DNA from 2 places in the Microbacterium sp. LB12 genome. Region 1 is predicted to be linked to the other one. Evidence: predicted binding sites of a transcription regulator. Region 1 holds the regulator's gene; the other holds the start of a gene.
The links. Region 1 encodes LexA, which represses DNA repair genes until DNA is damaged. Its sites were predicted from a motif close to TCGAACANNTGTTCGA; they were not measured.
Positions count from the first base shown of each region.

Region 2: the regulator LexA is predicted to act here: its motif matches at 4,190-4,205, upstream of WFM69_RS11545 (DUF222 domain-containing protein).

Region 1 covers NZ_JBBCPF010000004.1:266,891-276,712, reverse strand. The annotation lists gene WFM69_RS10025 (TrmH family RNA methyltransferase) at 1-765, opposite strand, end outside; gene rplT (50S ribosomal protein L20) at 850-1,236, opposite strand; gene rpmI (50S ribosomal protein L35) at 1,272-1,466, opposite strand; gene infC (translation initiation factor IF-3) at 1,539-2,192, opposite strand; gene WFM69_RS10005 (DUF1844 domain-containing protein) at 2,423-2,821, shown strand; gene WFM69_RS10000 (SseB family protein) at 2,845-3,642, opposite strand; gene priA (bifunctional 1-(5-phosphoribosyl)-5-((5-phosphoribosylamino)methylideneamino)imidazole-4-carboxamide isomerase/phosphoribosylanthranilate isomerase PriA) at 3,626-4,372, opposite strand; gene hisH (imidazole glycerol phosphate synthase subunit HisH) at 4,476-5,111, opposite strand; gene hisB (imidazoleglycerol-phosphate dehydratase HisB) at 5,108-5,725, opposite strand; gene WFM69_RS09980 (histidinol-phosphate transaminase) at 5,722-6,807, opposite strand; gene WFM69_RS09975 (LysM peptidoglycan-binding domain-containing protein) at 6,871-7,239, opposite strand; gene lexA (transcriptional repressor LexA) at 7,531-8,217, shown strand; gene WFM69_RS09965 (hypothetical protein) at 8,233-8,637, opposite strand; gene WFM69_RS09960 (S9 family peptidase) at 8,695-9,822, shown strand, end outside.
Region 2 covers NZ_JBBCPF010000005.1:277,196-287,017, reverse strand. The annotation lists partial or broken gene WFM69_RS11560 (ABC transporter permease) at 1-5, opposite strand, end outside; gene WFM69_RS11555 (ABC transporter permease) at 2-943, opposite strand; gene WFM69_RS11550 (ABC transporter substrate-binding protein) at 1,022-2,548, opposite strand; gene WFM69_RS11545 (DUF222 domain-containing protein) at 2,814-4,157, opposite strand; gene WFM69_RS11540 (DMT family transporter) at 4,382-4,750, shown strand; gene WFM69_RS11535 (DMT family transporter) at 4,747-5,070, shown strand; gene WFM69_RS11530 (aldo/keto reductase) at 5,075-6,037, opposite strand; gene WFM69_RS11525 (SDR family NAD(P)-dependent oxidoreductase) at 6,138-6,872, shown strand; gene WFM69_RS11520 (zinc-binding dehydrogenase) at 6,954-8,054, shown strand; gene WFM69_RS11515 (aldo/keto reductase) at 8,063-9,025, shown strand; gene WFM69_RS11510 (alpha/beta hydrolase) at 9,059-9,822, shown strand, end outside.

The DNA of each region.
Region 1 (9,822 bases):
CACACTGGCGGCGGTCGCCAGATTCAACGACTCCGCGCGGCCGAAGATGGGCAGGCGCAGCACCCGATCGGCCAGGGCGAGAGCGTCGTCTTCCAGACCACGCGCCTCGTTGCCGAAGAGCCACCCGGTCGGCTCCGCCAGGACGCCTTCTGCTCGCGCCTGCAGCAGATCGTCGCCCTTCACGTCGGCCGCGAGGATGCGCAGGCCCGCCGCGTGCGCACGCGACACGACATCATCGAGATCGCCGGCGATCGAGACGGGAAGGTGGAACAGCGACCCTGTCGTCGCGCGCACGACCTTCGGGTTGTACGGATCGACCGTGCGCCCCGTGAGCACCACCGCGTCCGCACCCGCGGCATCCGCCGCCCGGATGATCGTGCCCAGGTTCCCGGGGTCGCGCACCTCCTGGCAGATGGCGACGAGCCGCGGCGATGCGTCGAAGATGTCGCGCACCGACGTCGGCGTCTGGCGGACCACCGCGACCAGCCCCTGCGGGGTCACTGTGTCGGCCATCGCGTTCAGCACGTACTCGGTCACGTACTCGACGTCGATGTTCGACTCTGCGGCCTTCGCACGGATGTCGGGGTGCCGCTCCCACCCATTGGGCGTCGCGAACAGCTCGACGATCGCCTCCGGCCGGTACGTCAGCGCCTCGCGCACGGACTGCGGTCCCTCGAGGAGGAAGAGCCCTGTCTCCGTTCGCGCACTGCGCTTTGTCAGCTTCGCGACGGCACGGACTCGGGGCGAACGGGGGTTCTCCAGCACGAACACAGTCTATGGTCACGGCGGGTGCCGAGAACACGAAACGGGCGCCTTCCCGAAGGAAGACGCCCGTCTGCAGCGTGATGCTTACGCAGCCGACTTCGGCGCGTTGACGTCGGAGGGCAGAGCCTTCTTCGCCGTCTCGACCAGCGTCGTGAACGTCGCCGCGTCGTTGATCGCGAGGTCGGCGAGCATGCGACGGTCGACCGTGACACCCGCGAGGCCGAGGCCCTGGATGAAGCGGTTGTAGGTCATGCCGTTCTGGCGAGCCGCAGCGTTGATGCGCTGGATCCAGAGGCGACGGAAGTCACCCTTGCGCTTGCGACGGTCCCGGTACGAGTAGACCAGCGAGTGGATGACCTGCTCTTTGGCCTTGCGGTACAGGCGCGAACGCTGACCGCGGTAACCCTTTGCGCGCTCGAGGATGACCCGACGCTTCTTGTGGGCGTTTACTGCCCGCTTGACTCTTGCCATTTTCCTGTGTTCCTATTCGTGCGTTCGGGCGCGCGTCAGCGGCCGAGAAGCTTCTTCGCGACCTTGGTGTCAGCCTTCGACAGCACCTGGTCCTGGTTCAGACGACGGGTGCGACGGCTCGACTTGTGCTCGAGGTTGTGGCGCATCCCGGCCTGCTGCTTCTTCAGCTTTCCGCTGCCGGTGATCTTGAAGCGCTTCTTAGCACCCGAGTGGGTCTTCTGCTTCGGCATCTTCTCTTCCTTCGTATGGCGCCTTCTCAGGCGACGGTGTCAACCCGCGGTGCGGGAGTTCTGGGGGCGGTTCTACTCCGCCGAGGCCGCCGGAGCCGGAGCTTCCGACTCGCCCTTGGCGTCGCGTGCAGCCTGCTTGTTCGCGGCGCGCTGGGCGTCGCGTGCGGCGTTCTGCTCCTGCTTCGCCTCGGACTTGCTCTTGAGCGGAGCGACCACCATGACCATATTGCGTCCGTCGATGGTCGGGTTCGACTCGACCGTGCCGAACTCCGCCACGTCCTCGGCGAACTTGCGCAGCAGACGGACACCCTGCTCGGGACGCGACTGCTCGCGACCACGGAACAGGATCATGGCCTTGACCTTGTCGCCCGCCTTGAGGAAGCCCTCGGCGCGCTTGAGCTTGGTCGTGTAGTCGTGCGCCTCGATCTTCAGACGGAAACGGACCTCTTTGAGGATCGTGTTCGCCTGGTTGCGACGAGCTTCCTTTTCCTTCTGGGCGGCCTCGTACTTGAACTTGCCGTAGTCCATGATCTTGACCACAGGCGGCTTCGAGTTCGGGGCGACCTCGACGAGGTCGAGATCGGCTTCCTGCGCGAGGCGCAGCGCGGCCTCGATGCGGACAACGCCGATCTGCTCACCCGCGGGACCGACGAGGCGGACCTCGGGGACGCGGATGCGCTCATTGGTACGGGGATCGCTGATGCGGAGCTCCTTAGACGATGTGATTCGGCCACCGCGACGCTGTCTGCGTCACGGGCGAAATCGGAATCGTCCCACCCACCGGCATTCAGACGCCGGCTCCGCACCCTTCCTGCCGAGTCTGCTCTGTGAGCGGAGCCGGTGGAGTGCAAGACCCGGTAGCCTTGAACGGCAAGCGCGGGTGGGAAGTGAATCCTCTTTCGATCCAGAGCATGACGCTCTGGAGCCCGGCAAAGTCTAACAGAAGGCAAGGCGAAGTGACGAACCAGGCATCGGACGAGGCTGCACGCGAGCGCGAAGAGCGCTGGGCACGTCAGGAGGAAGCCGCATCGTCGGCCACCCGTGACATCGCCGATGTTCCCGCGGTCGAGGTGATCACGACAGCAGCCGTGCACCTCATGAGCGCCGCGGCCGTCAAGCTCGGACTCGCCGACGACCCCGACGCCGCCGCCCAGCTCGACCTCGACGAGGCCCGCAAGCTCATCAACGCCCTCGCCGGTCTCATCACGGCGGGCGCCCCCGAGATCAGCGACATGCACGCCCGCTCGCTCCGTGACGGCCTGCGCTCCCTGCAGCTCGCTTTCCGCGAAGCATCGACCATCCCCGACCCGATCGGCAAGGGACCCGGCGAGAAGTGGACCGGTCCGGTCAACTAGTACTCGTGGGGCGGGGCCCGGCGCTAGATGCTGCGGCGGAGCTTGACCGTGAGCGAGTCGGCCAGCACGGCGATGCGGTCGTCGGATGCCCAGCGCTGCGCGAGGCGCGCGAGCACGGCGTCGAGCACCTCGCGCTCCAGCCCGTCGACGAGCTCCAGGATCACGATCAGTTCCGGTCCGCGCAGGCGCGCATCCGGATCGCCCGGCGCCACCGCCACGTCGATCACGGCGAGCTCGTGAGCCACGCTCTCCTGCAGTGCCGTGAAGACCTCGGCGGACAGGTAGCTCGGCTCCCAGGCCTGCTCCTGTGCGACGGCCCACACCGCCGGACGACGGAGGACGAACTCGGTCTCCGACGTGGGATCGAGCACGATCAGGTCGGTGTCTTCTGCGGACGCCGCCAGCGCCGCACGGATCGCCTCGACCGGGATGGGGCGTGCGGTCGGATCCCACGCCTGCATCGCCCCGACCGACGAGAACACCGGCTGCACCCGACGACCGTCCGGGGCCGCGACCGTCACGATCGACAGCTCCTGCGTCTTGTCCACGGCGAGGCCGTTCGGCGCGATCCCCTCTTCGCCCTTCTCGGCGATGAGCGGGATCAGCACCCGTGCGGAGCGGAAAGCATCCACGACCTCGGCCTGGCTGCCCTCTCCCGCACGGAAGCGCAGCAGCGCGGCGAGCAGGGCCGGATCGGCGGAGCCGTCGTCCGCGGCGTGCGGATTCGACTCGAAGCTGCGCCCCTCCCAGGGGACACCCGCGGAGTCGCCGCGGTTGTGCGACTCGGGTCCACAGGCGTGGGGGTCAGTCTCCTGCGACATCCAGCGCCTCAGCCAGCGTGAATGCACCCGCGTAGAGCGCCTTGCCGACGATCGCGCCCTCGACGCCCAGCGGCACCAGTTCGCGAAGCGCGGCGATGTCGTCCAGGCTCGAGATTCCCCCCGATGCGACGACGGGCTTCGGCGTACGCGACGTGACCTCCCGCAGCAATTCGATGTTCGGGCCGCGCAGCGTGCCGTCCTTTGTGACATCGGTGACGACGTAGCGGCTGCAGCCGGCATCCTCCAGGCGGTCGAGGACCTCCCAAAGATCGCCACCCTCCTTGGTCCAGCCACGCGCAGCGAGCGTCGTGCCCCGCACGTCCAGGCCCACCGCGATCGCCTCGCCGTAGCGGCCGATCACATCCGCCGCCCACTCGGGGTTCTCCAGGGCCGCGGTGCCGAGGTTGATGCGGGTCGCACCGCTCTCGAGCGCCGCCTCCAGGGTCGCGTCATCGCGGATGCCGCCGGAGAGCTCGATGTTGACGCCCTTGAACTGCTTGATGACCTTGCGCAGGATCGGCGCGTTGCTGCCGCGGCCGAATGCGGCGTCCAGGTCGACGAGGTGGATCCACTTCGCGCCCTGCGCGACCCACTCGCCCGCGGCGTCCAGCGGGTCGCCGTAGCTCGTCTCGGTGCCCGCCTCACCCTGCGTCAGACGGACCGCCTTGCCGCCGGCGACATCGACCGCGGGAAGGAGCGTGAGCGAAGGGGACTGCGCGAAGTCGTTCATGGGTTCCTTGGATCGGGAAGTCTTCGGCCCGGAGCGGGCACGAGAACCGAGGGTAGTCCGCCGGACGGCGGGGGACAAAACGAAGGACGCCTCTCGGCGCGGGTCACAGACTCCCGACCCAGTTGCGCAGCAGCTGGATGCCGGCCTCCCCGGACTTCTCCGGGTGGAACTGCGTCGCCGAGAGCGGTCCGTTCTCGACCGCGGCGAGGAACGGCTCACCATAGGTGGCCCACGTCAGTACCGGCTCCGGGAACGGCGGGATGACGTCGAGCTCCCAGGACTGCGCGGCGTAGGAGTGGACGAAATAGAACCGCTCCTGCTCGATACCGCGGAACAGCACGCTGTTCGCACCGGATTCCACAGTGTTCCACCCCATGTGCGGGAGAACCGGAGCGTTCAGCTCCGTGACCGCGCCCGGCCACTCGCCCAGCCCCTCGGTGTCGTGTCCACGCTCGACGCCGTGCTCGAAAAGCACCTGCATGCCCACGCAGATCCCCAGCACCGGCCGACCGCCGGCCAGACGCCGGTCGATGATCTCGTCGCCTCCGTGCGCGTGCAGTGCATCGCGCACGGACTGGAAAGCGCCGACCCCGGGCACCAGGAGCCCATCGGCTTCCAGCGCTTCGCTCCGGTCGCGGGTCAGGATCGCATCGGCTCCGGCGGCCACGAGCGCCTTGACCGCCGAGTGGACGTTGCCCGACTCGTAGTCGAAGACCGCGACGCGAGGAGTTCCGGTCACAGCGCGCCCTTGGTGGACGGGATGCCGTCGACCAGCGGGTCGAGCGCCTTGGCCTGACGGAACGCGCGGGCGAACGCCTTGTACTCGGCCTCGGCGATGTGGTGCGGATCACGGCCGCCGAGGACCCGCACGTGCACGGTCAGCGCCGCATTGAACGTGATGGCCTCGAACGAGTGACGCACCAGCGAACCGGTGAAGTGCCCGCCGATGAGGTGGTGCTCGAAGCCCGCCGGCTCCCCGGTGTGCACGAGGTACGGGCGCCCCGAGATGTCGACGACGGCCTGTGCGAGCGCCTCGTCGAGCGGTACCAGTGCGTCGCCGTAGCGCGAGATGCCCGACTTGTCGCCCAGTGCCTCGAGGATCGCCTGCCCCAGCACGATCGAGACGTCTTCGACGGTGTGGTGCGCATCGATGTTCGTGTCACCCGAGGCGCGGACCGTCAGATCGGTCAGCGAGTGCTTGGCGAAAGCAGTGAGCATGTGGTCGAAGAACGGCACCGAGGTGTCGATGCGGCTCGCACCGGTGCCGTCGAGGTTGAGCTCGAGTTCGACGGTGGACTCCAACGTGCTGCGGACGCGGCTCGCGGTGCGCGGGGTCGGTACGGGGGTGCTCATGATGCCGATCCTATCGAGGCCAGGGCGTCCAGGAATGCGGTGGTCTCGGCCTCGGTACCCGCGCTCACGCGCAAGTGCCCGGGGATGCCCACATCGCGCACGAGCACCCCGCGGTCGTAGAGCTTCTGCCAGGTCGCACGGGGGTCGGCGACGCCGCCGAACAGGACGAAGTTCGACCACGACTCGTGCGGCGTGTAGCCGAGCGCTTCAAGGGTCGCGGTGATGCGATCGCGCTGCTCGACGATCTCCTCCACCATGCCCAGCATCACGTCGGCGTTGCGCAGTGCCGCGACGGCGGCCGCCTGGGTGAGCGCACTCAGGTGATAGGGCAGGCGCACGAGGCGCAGGGCATCGATGAAGGCAGGATCTGCGGCGAGATAGCCGACGCGCGCCCCGGCGAAGGCGAAGGCCTTGCTCATGGTGCGCGAGACGGCGAGACGCGGGCGCCCCTCGAGCAGCGTCAGCGCGGACGGCGCGTCGTGAGGCGCGAACTCCTGATAGGCCTCATCGACGATGACGACGCCCCGGGACGCCTCATAGACCGCTTCGACGACATCGAGCCCGAGCGGTGTTCCCGTCGGGTTGTTCGGCGAGCACAGGATGATCACGTCGGGGTCGGCGTCGCGCACCTGCTCCGCTGCCTCGTCGGCGGTGATCGTGTAGTCGGGCTGTCGGGTCCCAGCAACCCAGCGCGCACCGGTCCCCTGTGCGATCAGCGGATACATCGAGTAGGTCGGCGCGAACCCGAACGCCGTGCGCCCTGGACCACCGAATGCCTGGAGGATGTGCTGCAGCACCTCGTTGGAACCGTTGCCCGCCCAGATCTGATCGGCGGAGAGGCCGTGCCCGAGGTACCCGGCGAACGCCTCCCGGAGTGCGGTGAACTCACGATCCGGGTAGCGGTTGACATCTCGGATCGCCACCGCGATGTCGTCGAGGATGTCGCTCGCCACGGCATCCGGGACCGGATGCGTGTTCTCGTTCACGTTGAGCGCGATCGGAAGCGGCGCCTGCGGAGCGCCATAGGGCGTCAATCCGCGAAGATCGTCACGTAGCGGAAGATCGTTGAGGGAGAGGGTCACCCTTCCCATGCTAGGCCGCGACCACCTGACCGCTGCACACGTTGCGGCGCGCGACGCCGATGATCAGTTCGTGTACTGAGCCGGAATCGCGAGCCGCTGCCCGATCTGGAGCTCGCCGCCGCGCAGCAGGTTCATGCGGCTGATCTCGCCGATGACGTCGCGCGGGTCCGCATCGGGTGCCACCGAGGTCGCGATCGACCACAGCGTGTCACCCGGCATGACCGTGACGGTCTCGACACTCACGGCCGCGGTGTCTGCTCCGGAGGCGATTGCGCTGCCACCGCTGATCGCGGCGAAGGCGATCCCGATGGCGAGCGGCACGGAGGCGAGGGCGAGCAGCACAGCACGGCCGCGCGCCGTCAACCGCAGTCGCGTCGCCGGACGTGCCGGTGCCGGGATGACTGCCGCGGTGCTGAAGCTGATGCTGCTCATGTGGTGCTCCTTAGCCTGTCCCGGAGCCGTGAAGCCACCGGGGAAGTTGGCGTAGCGTTCGCATCCGCGACTCGGCCGGGAGCCGTTGATGCGAAGCTACTTACCGAAGATATCTTCGAGTTCGAACATCTGTCAAGTATTCTTCGAAACCACACCCGGAAATCAGCCCGACACGCTCGAACAGATCTTCCAGATCGGCCCGAATCTCGGATACGGTTTCGATAAGGACACCCCACCACGGGCCACCGACATTCGAAGAGCGACGTCGGGATCACGCACTGAAGGAGCACCATGAGCGAGAACTCTGCCCCCGAGTCGGAGGCTCCGCGGACGCGCCGTCGCAAGAGCCTGAGTGCGAAGCAGATGGCGATCCTCGAGGTCATCCAGAACTCGATCGCGAACCATGGTTACCCGCCGAGCATGCGCGAGATCGGCGATGCAGTCGGCCTCAAGTCGCTCTCCAGCGTGACCCACCAGCTCGGCCAGCTCGAGCTCAGCGGGTACCTGCGGCGCGACCCTGGCAAGACCAGGGCGATGGAAGTGCTCATCGACCTGCCCGGCAGCAGCACCGAGAACCCCGCCGACGTCGCGACCCCCGTCGGCGACGCCGCACTCGTTCCGCTGGTCGGGCGCATCGCCGCCGGCGTGCCGATCACGGCTGATCAGCAGGTCGAGGAGATCTTCCCGCTCCCCCGCCAACTGGTCGGCAAGGGCGATCTGTTCATGCTCAAGGTCAGCGGTGAGTCGATGATCGACGCCGCGATCTGCGACGGCGACTGGGTCGTCGTGCGATCGCAGAACAGTGCCGAGAACGGCGAGATCGTGGCCGCGATGCTCGATGGCGAGGCGACGGTCAAGGTCCTGCGTCGCCGCGACGGCCACACCTGGCTGCTCCCCCGCAACTCCGCGTTCGAGCCCATCCTCGGCGACGAGGCCGTGATCCTCGGCAAGATCGTCGCGGTGCTGCGCGCGGTCTGAGCCGCCGCGGCGACGCTATGCCGTCGCGCCGTCTGTCGGGTGAGCGTTCAGCCGACGGATGGCGACGACCTGGCTCACCGCGAACAGCGCGACCTCGCACGCGACGGCCAGCACGGCGATCACGACGAGTGCGCTCGATGCCGTGAACGACGCCGCGGCGATGAGCACGCTCGCGAGGATGTTGACGCACAGCACGAGCCGGAGCGCTGACCGCAATCGTGTGCGGGCCACCATCCAGAGCACGAGCGCCGACCAGCCGACGACGACGAGCCCCACCACGGTCAGCAGTAGTGCAGGGAGCGCGATCACCGTCGCGAGCTGAGGCGCGACGACCGCGACGAACGCGCCGAGGATCAGACAGTAGACAGCGTCGAGGCGGAGGCTCCAGCTGCCGATCGCGCGGCCTGTCATGCGGCTCATGACCCCAGTCTTCCATCGCGTGCGATGCCGCGTGTGATCCGCCCATAGGCTCGATGCATGTCGTCGTCTCCGTACGGTTCCTGGTCCTCGTCCTTCTCCCCCGCGTCCGTCGCGGCATCCTCACCGCGCATCGACGGCGCACGGTTCGTCGGCACGGAGATCTGGTGGGGCGAGTCGGTGCCCTCCCAGAAGGGGCGGGTGACGGTGCGGAGCTCTTCCGGGGCCGAGATCCTGCCCGCGCCGTGGAGCGCCCGCTCGCGCGTGCACGAGTACGGCGGAGGCGCCTGGACCGCGGACCACGCGGGCACACTGTACTTCGTGGACGCGGGCGACCAGCGGGTGCACCGGATGGTGCGGGGCGCGGAGCCCGTGCCTCTCACAGCATCCGGCCCTGCGCATGGGGGCCTGCGGGTGCAGGGCGGTCGTCTGCTGGCCGTGCGGGAGGATCTCGCCACGACGCCGCACACGCGCGCGATCATCGAGATCCCTCTCGACGGGTCCGCAGCGGACGATCCCTCCGCGATCCGGGTGATCGCGCGGGGCGAGGGCTTCTACGCGCATCCGGCCCTGTCTCCGGACGGGACCCGCGCGGCGTGGGTCGCCTGGAATCGCGGCCGGATGCCCTGGGAGGAGGCGCACCTGCAGGTGGGCGCACTCGACGGCGGGCAGCCGCAGACGGTCCGCTCCCGCGCGGCACTGCAACCGGAATGGATCAGCGATTCCGACCTGGTCTTCGCCGACGACCCGGACGACCGCTGGGGGCTGTACCGCGTGACGCTCGACGGCGTCGCACCCGTCGCCGCACCGCGGCCGATCGCGCCCGCCGACGCCGACACCGGCTACGGGCTCTGGGTGCTCGGCAACCGTTGGTTCCGTCCACTCGACGACGGCCGGATCGTCGCGGTGCGCACGAATGGCCGCGACGCCGTCGTGATCATCGACCCCGACGGCACCGTGCGCCCGATCGACGTCCCCGCCGACGGCCACGTGAGCGTGGATGACGTGGACGGGAGCCGCGTGCTCCTCTCCGGCAACGGCTCACGCGTGGATCCGGGGCTGTGGTGCGTCGATGTCGACTCCGGAGACGTGGTCGCGGTGCGCGGCGGCGCGGAGGTCGATCCGCACTGGATGCCGCCCGCTGTCTCGATCGAGGTAGAGGGGCCGCACGGCGCCGTACACGCCTTC
Region 2 (9,822 bases), on a different contig from region 1:
GTCATGCGACGCGCACCTTCGGGTTGATCCAGCCGAGCACGAGATCGAGCAGGAGGTTGATGAGGACGACGAAGACGATGGAGATCACGGTGATGCCGAGGAGCATCGGGATGTCGCCGTTCTGCGAGGACTGATTGGTGAGCTGGCCGAGGCCGGGGAGGCTGAAGATCTGCTCGACGACGATCGCCCCGGAGAGCAGTCCGACGAACATGAGCGCGATCACCGTGAGCGCGGCGGGCGAGGCGTTGCGCAGGATGTGCAGGTTGACCCTCGTGGCCGAGAGGCCACGGCTGCGGAGCGTGCGCACCCAGTCCTGACGGCTCTGCGCGATCACGGCATTGCGCAGCTGCTCGGACACGGCGACGATGCCGCCGAGGGCCAGCGAGACCGCGGGAAGCGTGATGGAGCGCAGCCAGCCGTCGACCGATTGCGTCGGCGGCACGTAGCCGACAGCCGGGAACCATTTGAGCTGCACCGCGAGCCACATGACGAGCACGAGGCTGACCCAGAAGCCCGGAAGGGCGAACAGGACGACCGAGATGCCCTTGATGATGCGGTCGAACCAGGTGCCGGGCCGGAGGCCGGTGATCATTCCGAAGGCGATGCCGACCACGGCGGTGATCAGCGTCGCGAACGTCACGACCGACAGGGTCACCGGGACCTTGATCGCGAGCTGGGCACTGACGGGCTGGAAGTTGCGCCACGAGACGCCGAAGTCGAGCAGTGCCGCGTGGGAGAGCCAGTCCCAGAACTGCACGAGGAGCGGACGGTCCAGACCGATCTTCTCGGCGAGGGCGGCCTGCTGGGCAGGACTGGCCGTCGTGCCCAGGAGTGAGGCGGTCGGGTCGCTGATCGCGAGATGCGCCAGGAAGAAGGTGCCGATCGAGACCGCGACGAGCAGCAGGATGCCGGACAGCACACGCTTCGCCGTGAACAGGAGCATGGGGACCTCTCGGGAGGTGGACGGGTCGGAGGGGGAAGGATTCCGGGGCGGCCGTGGTCGCGGCCGCCCCGGCGGGCGTCAGCCCTTCGTGATGTAGCGCAGTGTCGGGAACATCATCCCCACCACCGGCTGCAGCTGGATGCCGGGCGCCGTGTAGTAGATGTTGTTCGCCTGGTACCAGACCGACCACCACGCCTGGTCGACGAGGGCCTTGTTGAGCTCTTTGATGGCAGCGGTCTGCGCGTCGCCGCGCTCGGTCTGCACCTTCTCGACGAGCGGGGCGATGACCTCGTTCTTCGCGTAGTCGGGTTCGGGGTTGAACCACTGCACGCTGGTCACCTGCCGGGCGACGGTCGCGACGTCGTTGCCGTCCATCGCGAGGAACGAGATGAACATCGGGTAGTTCGGCGCGTTGAGCTGGTAGTCCGGCATCTGCATGTTGTCCCAGGTGACGGTCACGCCGATCTCGTTGAGCGCCTGCTCCGCGGAGGGCTTCCACATCTCGAAGATGGGAGACATGGGCATCGAGATCGCGAAGCCGTCGGGGTAGCCGCCTTCCGCCAGCAGCTTCTTCGCCGTGTCGATGTTGTAGGCGTAGGTCTCGTTGAGCGACGGGTCGTTGATCGTCCCGCCGTCGGGGAACACCTGGTTGGTGGCGACACCGGCACCGCTGCCCACGGCGGCGAGGATCGCCGCGCCATCGAAGGCGTAGTTCAGCGCCTGGCGCACTTCCAGCTTTCCGAGCGGTTCGCTCTTCGCCCCGGTGTGGTCGGTGATGACCAGGCCCGCCCAGCCGGAGACGCGCTCCGCGGTGTTCCAGCCCTGCTGCGTGGCCTGCTCGAGGTTGGCGACGTCGCCGTACTGCACGTTGATCTGGCCACTGAGCATCGCGTTGTGTCGGGCGGTGGCATCGGTGATCGGGAAGATCGCCAGCTCGGAGAACGGATAGGCCTTCGCGTCCCAGTGGTCGGCGGTCTTGGTGAAGTGGTACTCGGCACCGGCGACGCTCATCGTGCTGTCGAGGACGTACGGACCGGAACCGATCGGCTCGCTGCCCAGGGTGCCGGCTTCGATGGCTGCCGGCGAGGCGACATAGCTGCGACCGAGGCCCATGAAGTAGAGGATCGTGTCGTCGCGCTGCGTGAGAGCGATGCGGACGGTGTCATCGTCGACCTTGTCGAACGAGGCGACGTTGACGTAGGCCTCACCGGAGCGCGCCCCGGCCTTGAGGTACTCGAGGCTCGTGATCACGGCGTCGACATCGACCGGGGTGCCGTCGCTGAACACGGCGTCGGTGCGGATGTCGAGGTCGATGCTGAGGTCGTCGTCGGCGACGGTCCACGCGGTGGCGAGCGACGGGATCGGGTCGCCGTCGGCGTCGAGGGCGATCAGGGCGTCGTAGACGGCGGAGAGGTACGGGCCGTCGAACCCGATGTCGGCGAGCGAGGGGTCCCACGACGTGATGTCGAGGAAGTTCCCGATGTTGAGAGCATCGGGGCCTTCGCCGCCGCCGTCGGACGGCGAGGGCGTTGCGCTGCCGCTGCAGCTGGTGAGCGCCAGTGTCGCGGCAAGGGCCGCGGCGAGGGCGAGGGGCATTCGTTTCATGGTTCCTTCTCTCGGGTGCAGGGGTGGTGAAGAAGGTTCGAGGTGCCGCTGACCGGAGGCCGGATCCGACGTCACTTCGATGTGTCGTGCTGTTTAGTCTACAGATGTGGAAAAAGAGCGCAAGAGCGTTTCTCGCTCCCGAGGCGTGGGGTCATGCTCCGGGGCGCACCAGGCTTGTCCGAGCGCGCAGGCATCGCAATCCAGCGACACAGGCACCCGACGCGATCACGCGGCACCCTCAGGCGGGCACCCTCAGGCGGCACCCTCAGGCGGCGATGTCGAACCGCGCCCTGCCGCCCAGACGCGGGACGCGCGCCGGGTCGACCGACGCAGGGGGCACGAACCACACCCTCCCACGCCCATCCCCACCACCATCGATGCGCACATCCCACCCGTTGTCGTGGATGCGGTGATGGCAGGTCTCGCACAGCAGCACGCCGTTCGAGAGGTCCGTCGGCCCGTGATCTCGCTGCCACCATCGGATGTGGTGCGCCTTCGTCATCTCGGGTGGCAGGCCACACATGGCACAACCGCCATCCCTCTCCACCAGCGCCAACCGTTGCGCTCGCGTGAACAGGCGCTTCTCCCGCCCCGAGTCGAGCACTTCGCTCGCGGCGCCGAGCACGCACGGGATCACTCCACCGCCGGCGGCCATGCGCCGCGCGGCTCCGATGCTGATCGACTGCTCCATCCCGTCGATCTCGGCCGAGCCCGCGCCCGACTCCAGGTCGTCGAGGCTCATCCGCACCACGATCGTCGCCCCCGCCAGCGGCACCTTGGCATCGCACCCGAGCACGTGCGCGGCGAACACGGCGAGCGCATCGGCCTGAATCATCGGCACTGTGCGGCGATCCGCATCCGGCGCCTCCGGCACGGTCGAGCCTTTCCGCGCGGCGAACGCCGCCGTCACATATCCGCGAATCGCCGTCACCACGGGAGCGGCGGTCTCGGCATCGAGGACCGCATTCAGATGCACCATCCCGTCACGCTCATACACGGCGAGCGACCGCCGAGAACGCTGCTCGTCCAGTCGCGGCTCCACCCCATCGGGATCCAGCCACGCCTCCGCCCGCACGACCAGCTTCCGCACGTCGTCGAGCGCGAGCCCGGCCGCCTTCTCGACCAGCAGGCGCTCGGCCTCAGCGATACGCACCAGCCCCACCGCGACGCGACACCGGTCCAACAGGGCGATGACCACGGCCGCCGCCTGGGCGCTCAGCGTTCCCGCGCCGAGCGCCTCCCGCACCACCGGATACCTCGCCGGCAACGGCGCCCCCAGAAGATCCGCACGCGGCGCGACCGCTTCTCCCACCTTCACGAGCCGGGTCGCATCACCCCGCGAGACACCCACGGTGGCCGCGATCAACGTCGCCGGACTGCGGAAGCCCTGCTGCTTCGCGAGCCCATCGGGCCCCAGCTCGGGGCGGGACTCGCGAGAGATGCACGCGGCCACCTCGACGTGCACCGCATCCAGCCTCCGCTGCAGCACGCCGAGAGAGGAACTCACCGCGATCAGTTGCGCGCGCGACAGCTCGCCGGAGTCTTCAGCATCAGCCCACGCCGCATCGAGGCGGGACATCGCCTCGTGCAACACGGCCAACTTCGACATGACTCGATTCTACCGAGAATCACACCCGACTTTAGAAGATTTGTTCGAGAGATTCCGACATGCCACCATACCCGGAGCCTCGACGACACACGGCGTTCACCGGCAGCAGAGAGAATCGAAGACCTGCCCCACGGATGCACCGCTTCTCTCGATCGCCCCCCGACGAGGGAATCTGGCGCCCCCTCGGCACGTTTCCCTCCTCGAACCGCCACGAAAGGCACGCGATGACAGACCGCACGCGCCCGTCGGCATGGCCGCCACTGCTCCTCGCGATCGGCCTGGAGGTCACCGCGACACTCTCACTGCGCGCGGCCGAGGGGTTCACGCATCCGCTCTGGCTGATCGTCGTCGTGATCGGCTACACGGGCTCGCTGTGGCTGCTGTCGGTCGTGCTGGATCGCGGGATGGCGGTGGGCGTCGCGTACGGCATCTGGTCCGCGATCGGGGTCGTGCTCACCGCCGTGCTCGGCACCGTGCTGTTCGGCGAGGAGCTGGGGCCGATGCAGATCGTCGGCGTCGGCGTGATCGTGGTCGGCGTGCTGCTGGTCGAGCTCGGCTCGCATGAGCGCGCGTCGACCGAGGTCGCGTCATGACCTGGCTGCTGCTCGCCCTCGCGATCGCCAGCGAGGTGACCGCCACCCTGAGCCTGCGTGCCTCCGAAGGGCTTCGGCGCCGGCGCTGGATCCCGGTGATCGTCGTCGGCTACCTCGCGGCCTTCACGCTGCTCGGAACGATCCTCGCCCTGGGGATGCCGGTGGGGGTCGCCTACGGCATCTGGGCGGCTGCCGGTGTAGCCGTGACCGCGGTGCTCGGGCGCGTGATCTTCAAAGACCACTTCTCCCTCTTGATGGCGCTCGGCGTCGCCCTCATCGCGGCCGGCGTCGCGATGATCGAGTTCGGCGGCGCGCACTGAGCCCTCACCACACCCCGTCGGCCCGCACATCCCGGTCGACCCAGCATCCGGCGAGCGCCGCCCGCACCTCTGTGCCGTGGTCGCGCGCGAGTGCGAGCGCCGCGTGGTTCTCCTCCAACTGGGAGAGGCGTGAGGCGCCGAACAGCACGTTCGCGGTGGCGGGGTTCGACAGGCAGAAGGCGATGCCGAGCGCGGCGGGCGTCACACCGAACTCCCCCGCCACCCGCGCGACCTCGGGGTAGACCGCGGCGATCTGCTCGCGGATGCCGCCCACATCGGCGCCGATCTTGCGCTCGGGCATGCGCCCGGTGGCGAGGATGCCACCCTCGAACACGTCCGACGCCTGGAGTGTCAGCGTGCCGTCCGCGAACAGCGGACCGTAGGCGTCGCCCTCAGCCATCGACCTCCGGGCGATGCCGTACTTCAGCTGGGCGAACACCGGACCCGCCGCGCCCTGTTCCTCGGCCTGCGCGAGCGCCTCGCGCGTGTGCTCGACGCGCCAGTTGTTGATGCCCCAGGAGTCGACGAGCCCTTCCGCGATCAGCTCGTTCACGTCGGCGACGAGTCGCGGCAGGTCGGGGGCGTCGAGATAGTCCCCCACCACGAGAGTGTCGAACCGGTCGAGTCCTGCGCGTTGCAGCGACTCCACGAGCTGTGCACGGAACCCCTGGTTCGGCCAGTCCCACAGCCAGAGCTTGCCGCACAGCACGACGTCCCCGCGCGCGACGCCACTCGCCCGGAGCGCCTGCCCGAAGAGGATGTCGGTCTTCGAGTTCTCGGCATGCGGACCCATGTTGTAGTACGCGACGTCGAAGAAGCCGGCGTCCCCCTCGACGGCCCGGCGGATCAGCGCGACCGCCTCGTCGGCATCCATCCGGTCCCACGTGTTCCACGAGCCGAGGGCCAGCGGAGGCACGGGGAGTCCCGCAGGATTCAGGGACTTCCGGGGATATGTCGTTTCGGGCATGAAGGCTCCTTCGCCGTCTCGAGACACGGGGTTGTGTTTTTCTATGTTTGTAGAATATAACGGAGACACCCCTTCAGAACAGCCGTCAGTGAGGACGAACATGACCGCATCCCCCCGCCGCATCCTGGTCACCGGAGGCGCATCCGGCCTCGGTCGCGGCATCGCCGCCGCCTTCCGCGACGCGGGAGACGAGGTGTTCATCGGCGACGTGAACGCGGATGCCGCTGCCGCCGTGGCGGCCGAGATCGGAGCCACCGCCCTCACGCTCGACATCGGCGACGAGGCCTCCGTCCGAGCCGCCGCCGATCGCCTCGCCGCCGACGGCGGTATCGACGTGCTCGTCAACAACGCGGGCATCGTCGCGGGCGGCGGCACGCTCCAGGAGGTCCCGGTCGACGTCGTGGATGCGGCTCTTCGGGTCAACGTGCGCGGCACGTTCCTCATGCTGCGGGTGTTCGGCGCCCTGCTCGCCGAGGCCGGTCACGGCTCGATCGTCAACATCTCCTCCATCGGCGCACGCCAGCCCACCCCCGGTCTCGGTCACTACGAGGCGACCAAGGCCGCGGTGGACGCCCTCACCCGCACCGCCGCTATCGAACTCGCCGCTTCCGGCGTGCGCGTCAACGCCGTCGCTCCCGGTCCCGTGCTCACACCGCTGACCGCCGACTTCGCCTCGAACCCGGAGGCGCGCGCGGCATGGGAGTCGCGCATCCCCCTCGGCTCGATCGCCGAGGTCGACCAGATCACCCCGCTCGTGCTGTTCCTCGCGAGCGATGCCGCCAGCCACATCACCGGAGTGTCCGTCGCCGTCGACGGCGGCCAGCTCCTGGTCTGACGCGGGATCGATTCCACCCCTTCCCGCCCCTTCCCAGGCCCCTTTTCCGATCCGCCATCCGCCCGCGACTGGAGAATCCGCATGCCACTCCCCACCACCACCCGCGCCGCCGTGCTCACCGCGCACGGCGAACCGCTCGCCCTGCAGGACCTCCCGCTCCCCGCCGAGATCGAACCCGGCGCCGCCCTCGTGCGCATCGCCTGCACCACGCTGTGCGGCACCGACATCGAGATCTGGGAGGGGCGGATGACCTTCCCCGGCATGCTCCCGATGGTGCTCGGCCACGAGATGGTCGGTGAGATCGTCGCCACCGGACCGGACACGAAGGACGCCCTCGGACGTCCGCTCTCCCCCGGCGACCGCATCGGCTGGTCCGAGTCGACCTGCGGCGAGTGCTACGGCTGCGTGGTGCTGCGCGAGCCCGTCGCCTGTTCGCATCGCGGGTACGGCTTCCTGCAGCGCGCCGACGTGCACCCCTTCGCCACCGCGGGCCTCGCGGAGTACGCCTACGTGACCCCCGGTGCGGCGAAGCTGCTGCTCCCGTCATCCGTCAAGGACACCTGGGCCTCGATGGCCGGATGCGCGGCCAAGACCGTCCTGCGGGCGTTCGAGCGGGCAGGACGCATCCGTCCGGGCTCGAGCGTGGTCGTGCAGGGCGCGGGTGCGCTGGGCATCTTCGCCACGGCCGTCGCGAAGATCTCCGGCGCGGGCCAGGTCGTGACGGTCGGCGCCCCCGCGTCGCGCCTGGAACTCGCCGGCCGCTTCGGCGCCGACGCGGTCGTCGACTTCCGCGATGGTCCGGTCGTCGACCAGGTCCTGGCGCTGACGGGAAGCCGCGGTGCCGACCACGTCTTCGACTTCGCCGGCGCTCCGAGCGTCGGGCCCGACGCGATCGCGATTGCCGCCCAGCGCGGCACCGTCACGATCGTCGGGTCGACCGGACCCGCGGGCGACGGCTTCCCGATCAGCAGCATCATGGGCAAGGAGCTCACCGTCGTCGGCTCGCTCAACGGCGACATCTCCGACTACGCGCGCGCGATCGACTTCTTCACCGCGTTCGCCGACCGATTCCCCTGGGACGACCTCTTCAGCGAGCCGGTCGGTCTCGCCGAGGCGTCGTCGAAGATCGCCCACATGCACCACCTCGATGAGGTCAAGGCCGTCATCGACCCGAGACGGTGAGGACTCCCATGACCACTCCCCTCCTGCCCCTCCGCGAGATCGGCCGCAGTGGCATCGACGCCTCGCTGTTCTCGCTCGGCTCCTGGCACACCTACGACCGGATGGACTTCGCCGACGCGGTCTCCATGCTCCGCGAAGCAGTCGACCGCGGCGTGAACCTGTTCGACGTCGGCGTGTACTCCGCCCCGGGCGCACCGCCCGTCTTCACGGATGTCATCTTCTCCGCGATGGTGCGCGCCGCAGGACTTCGCCGCGACGAGTGGCTGCTGTCGTCGAAGCTGTGGCTCGAGGCGTTCGGCGACGACGGTTTCCGCCCGCAGCTGGAGAACGCCCTGACACGCGTCGGGGTGGAGCACGCCGACCTCGTGATCCTCGGCGACCTGCGCCGTGACGACCTCGACCTGCGCGACCTCGTGCTCGACCTCGCCCGGCTCGCGGAGGCCGGTCTGATCCGCGCGTGGGGAGTGAACAACTGGTCGGCGTCGAGCATCCAGGCGCTGATGGACATCGCGTCCGCAGAGGGTGTCGCCGGCCCGCAGATCGCCCAGCTCAAGTACAGCGTCTCCCGACGTTCGATCCCCGACGGCGAACCGTTCGCGCGCCTCTGGGAGCAGGGGCTGGCCCTGCAGGCCTCCGACTGCCTGGAGGGCGGTGTGCTGGCCGGGAAGATCAGAGGCGACCGGCAGATCGGACGCGACCCGGGTGACATCCGGGAGCGGATCATCGCGGACGTGCCGGCCTTCGCCGACCTCGCCTCCTCGCTCGCCGTCTCACCCGCGCAGCTCGGGATCGCGTTCACGCTCACGCATCCGGCTCTCACGACCACGCTGTTCGGCGCATCGAGCATCGAACAGCTGCGCGCGAATCTCGACGCCGCAGCCCTGGTCGACCGCGTCGGCGCCGAGGAGCTGCGCCGCCTCGTCGAACCGTTCTGGGCCGACGAAGGGGTCGTCGATCCCGAAGGCCCCTGACCCCCGCTCCCCCACACCGCTGCAAGGAGAACCATGACCACCACCGCCGTCGGACACCCGACCGTCACGCCCGTGCCCTTCGATCCCGAGGTGCAGGCCGTGCTCGACGAGCTCGCGAAGAACCCGCAGCCCGCCCTCACCCGTGACACCCTTCCACGCGAGGGCGTCGACCGGATGTTCCCCGACAACGACACGGTCATCGCCGGCCGCGACATCGAGTGGGCGGACCGCGTCATCCCCGGTCCTGACGGCGCGCCCGACATCGAGATCACGGTGTTCCGCCCGACCGGCACGCGCGGCGATGTGCTCCCCGGGTTCGTGAACATCCACGGCGGCGGCATGATCGTCGGCCACCGCTCCTGGGAGACCGGCCGCGTGGTCGACATCGTCGCCGAGCACCGAGTGGTCGCGGTCAACGTCGAGTACCGACTCGCACCCGAGGACCCCTACCCGGCCGGGGTGGAGGACTGCTACGCCGCCTTCGTGTGGGTGCACGCGCACGCCGCCGAGCTCGGCATCGATCCGCAGCGCATCGTGGTCGGCGGCGGGAGCGCGGGTGGAGGCCTCACGGCCGCGGTCGCCCTCCTGGCCCGCGACCGGCAGGGCCCGGAGATGGCGGGACAACTGCTGCTGTGCCCGATGATCGACAACACGAACACCTCCGTCGCGAGCCGTCAGTACGACGGCATCGGCACCTGGCAGCGCGAGCTGAATCTGCTGGCGTGGTCGTGCGTGCTGGGCGACGACCTGGCCTTCCGTGCGGATGCTCCCGCCTATGCGGCCCCGAGTCGCGCGGC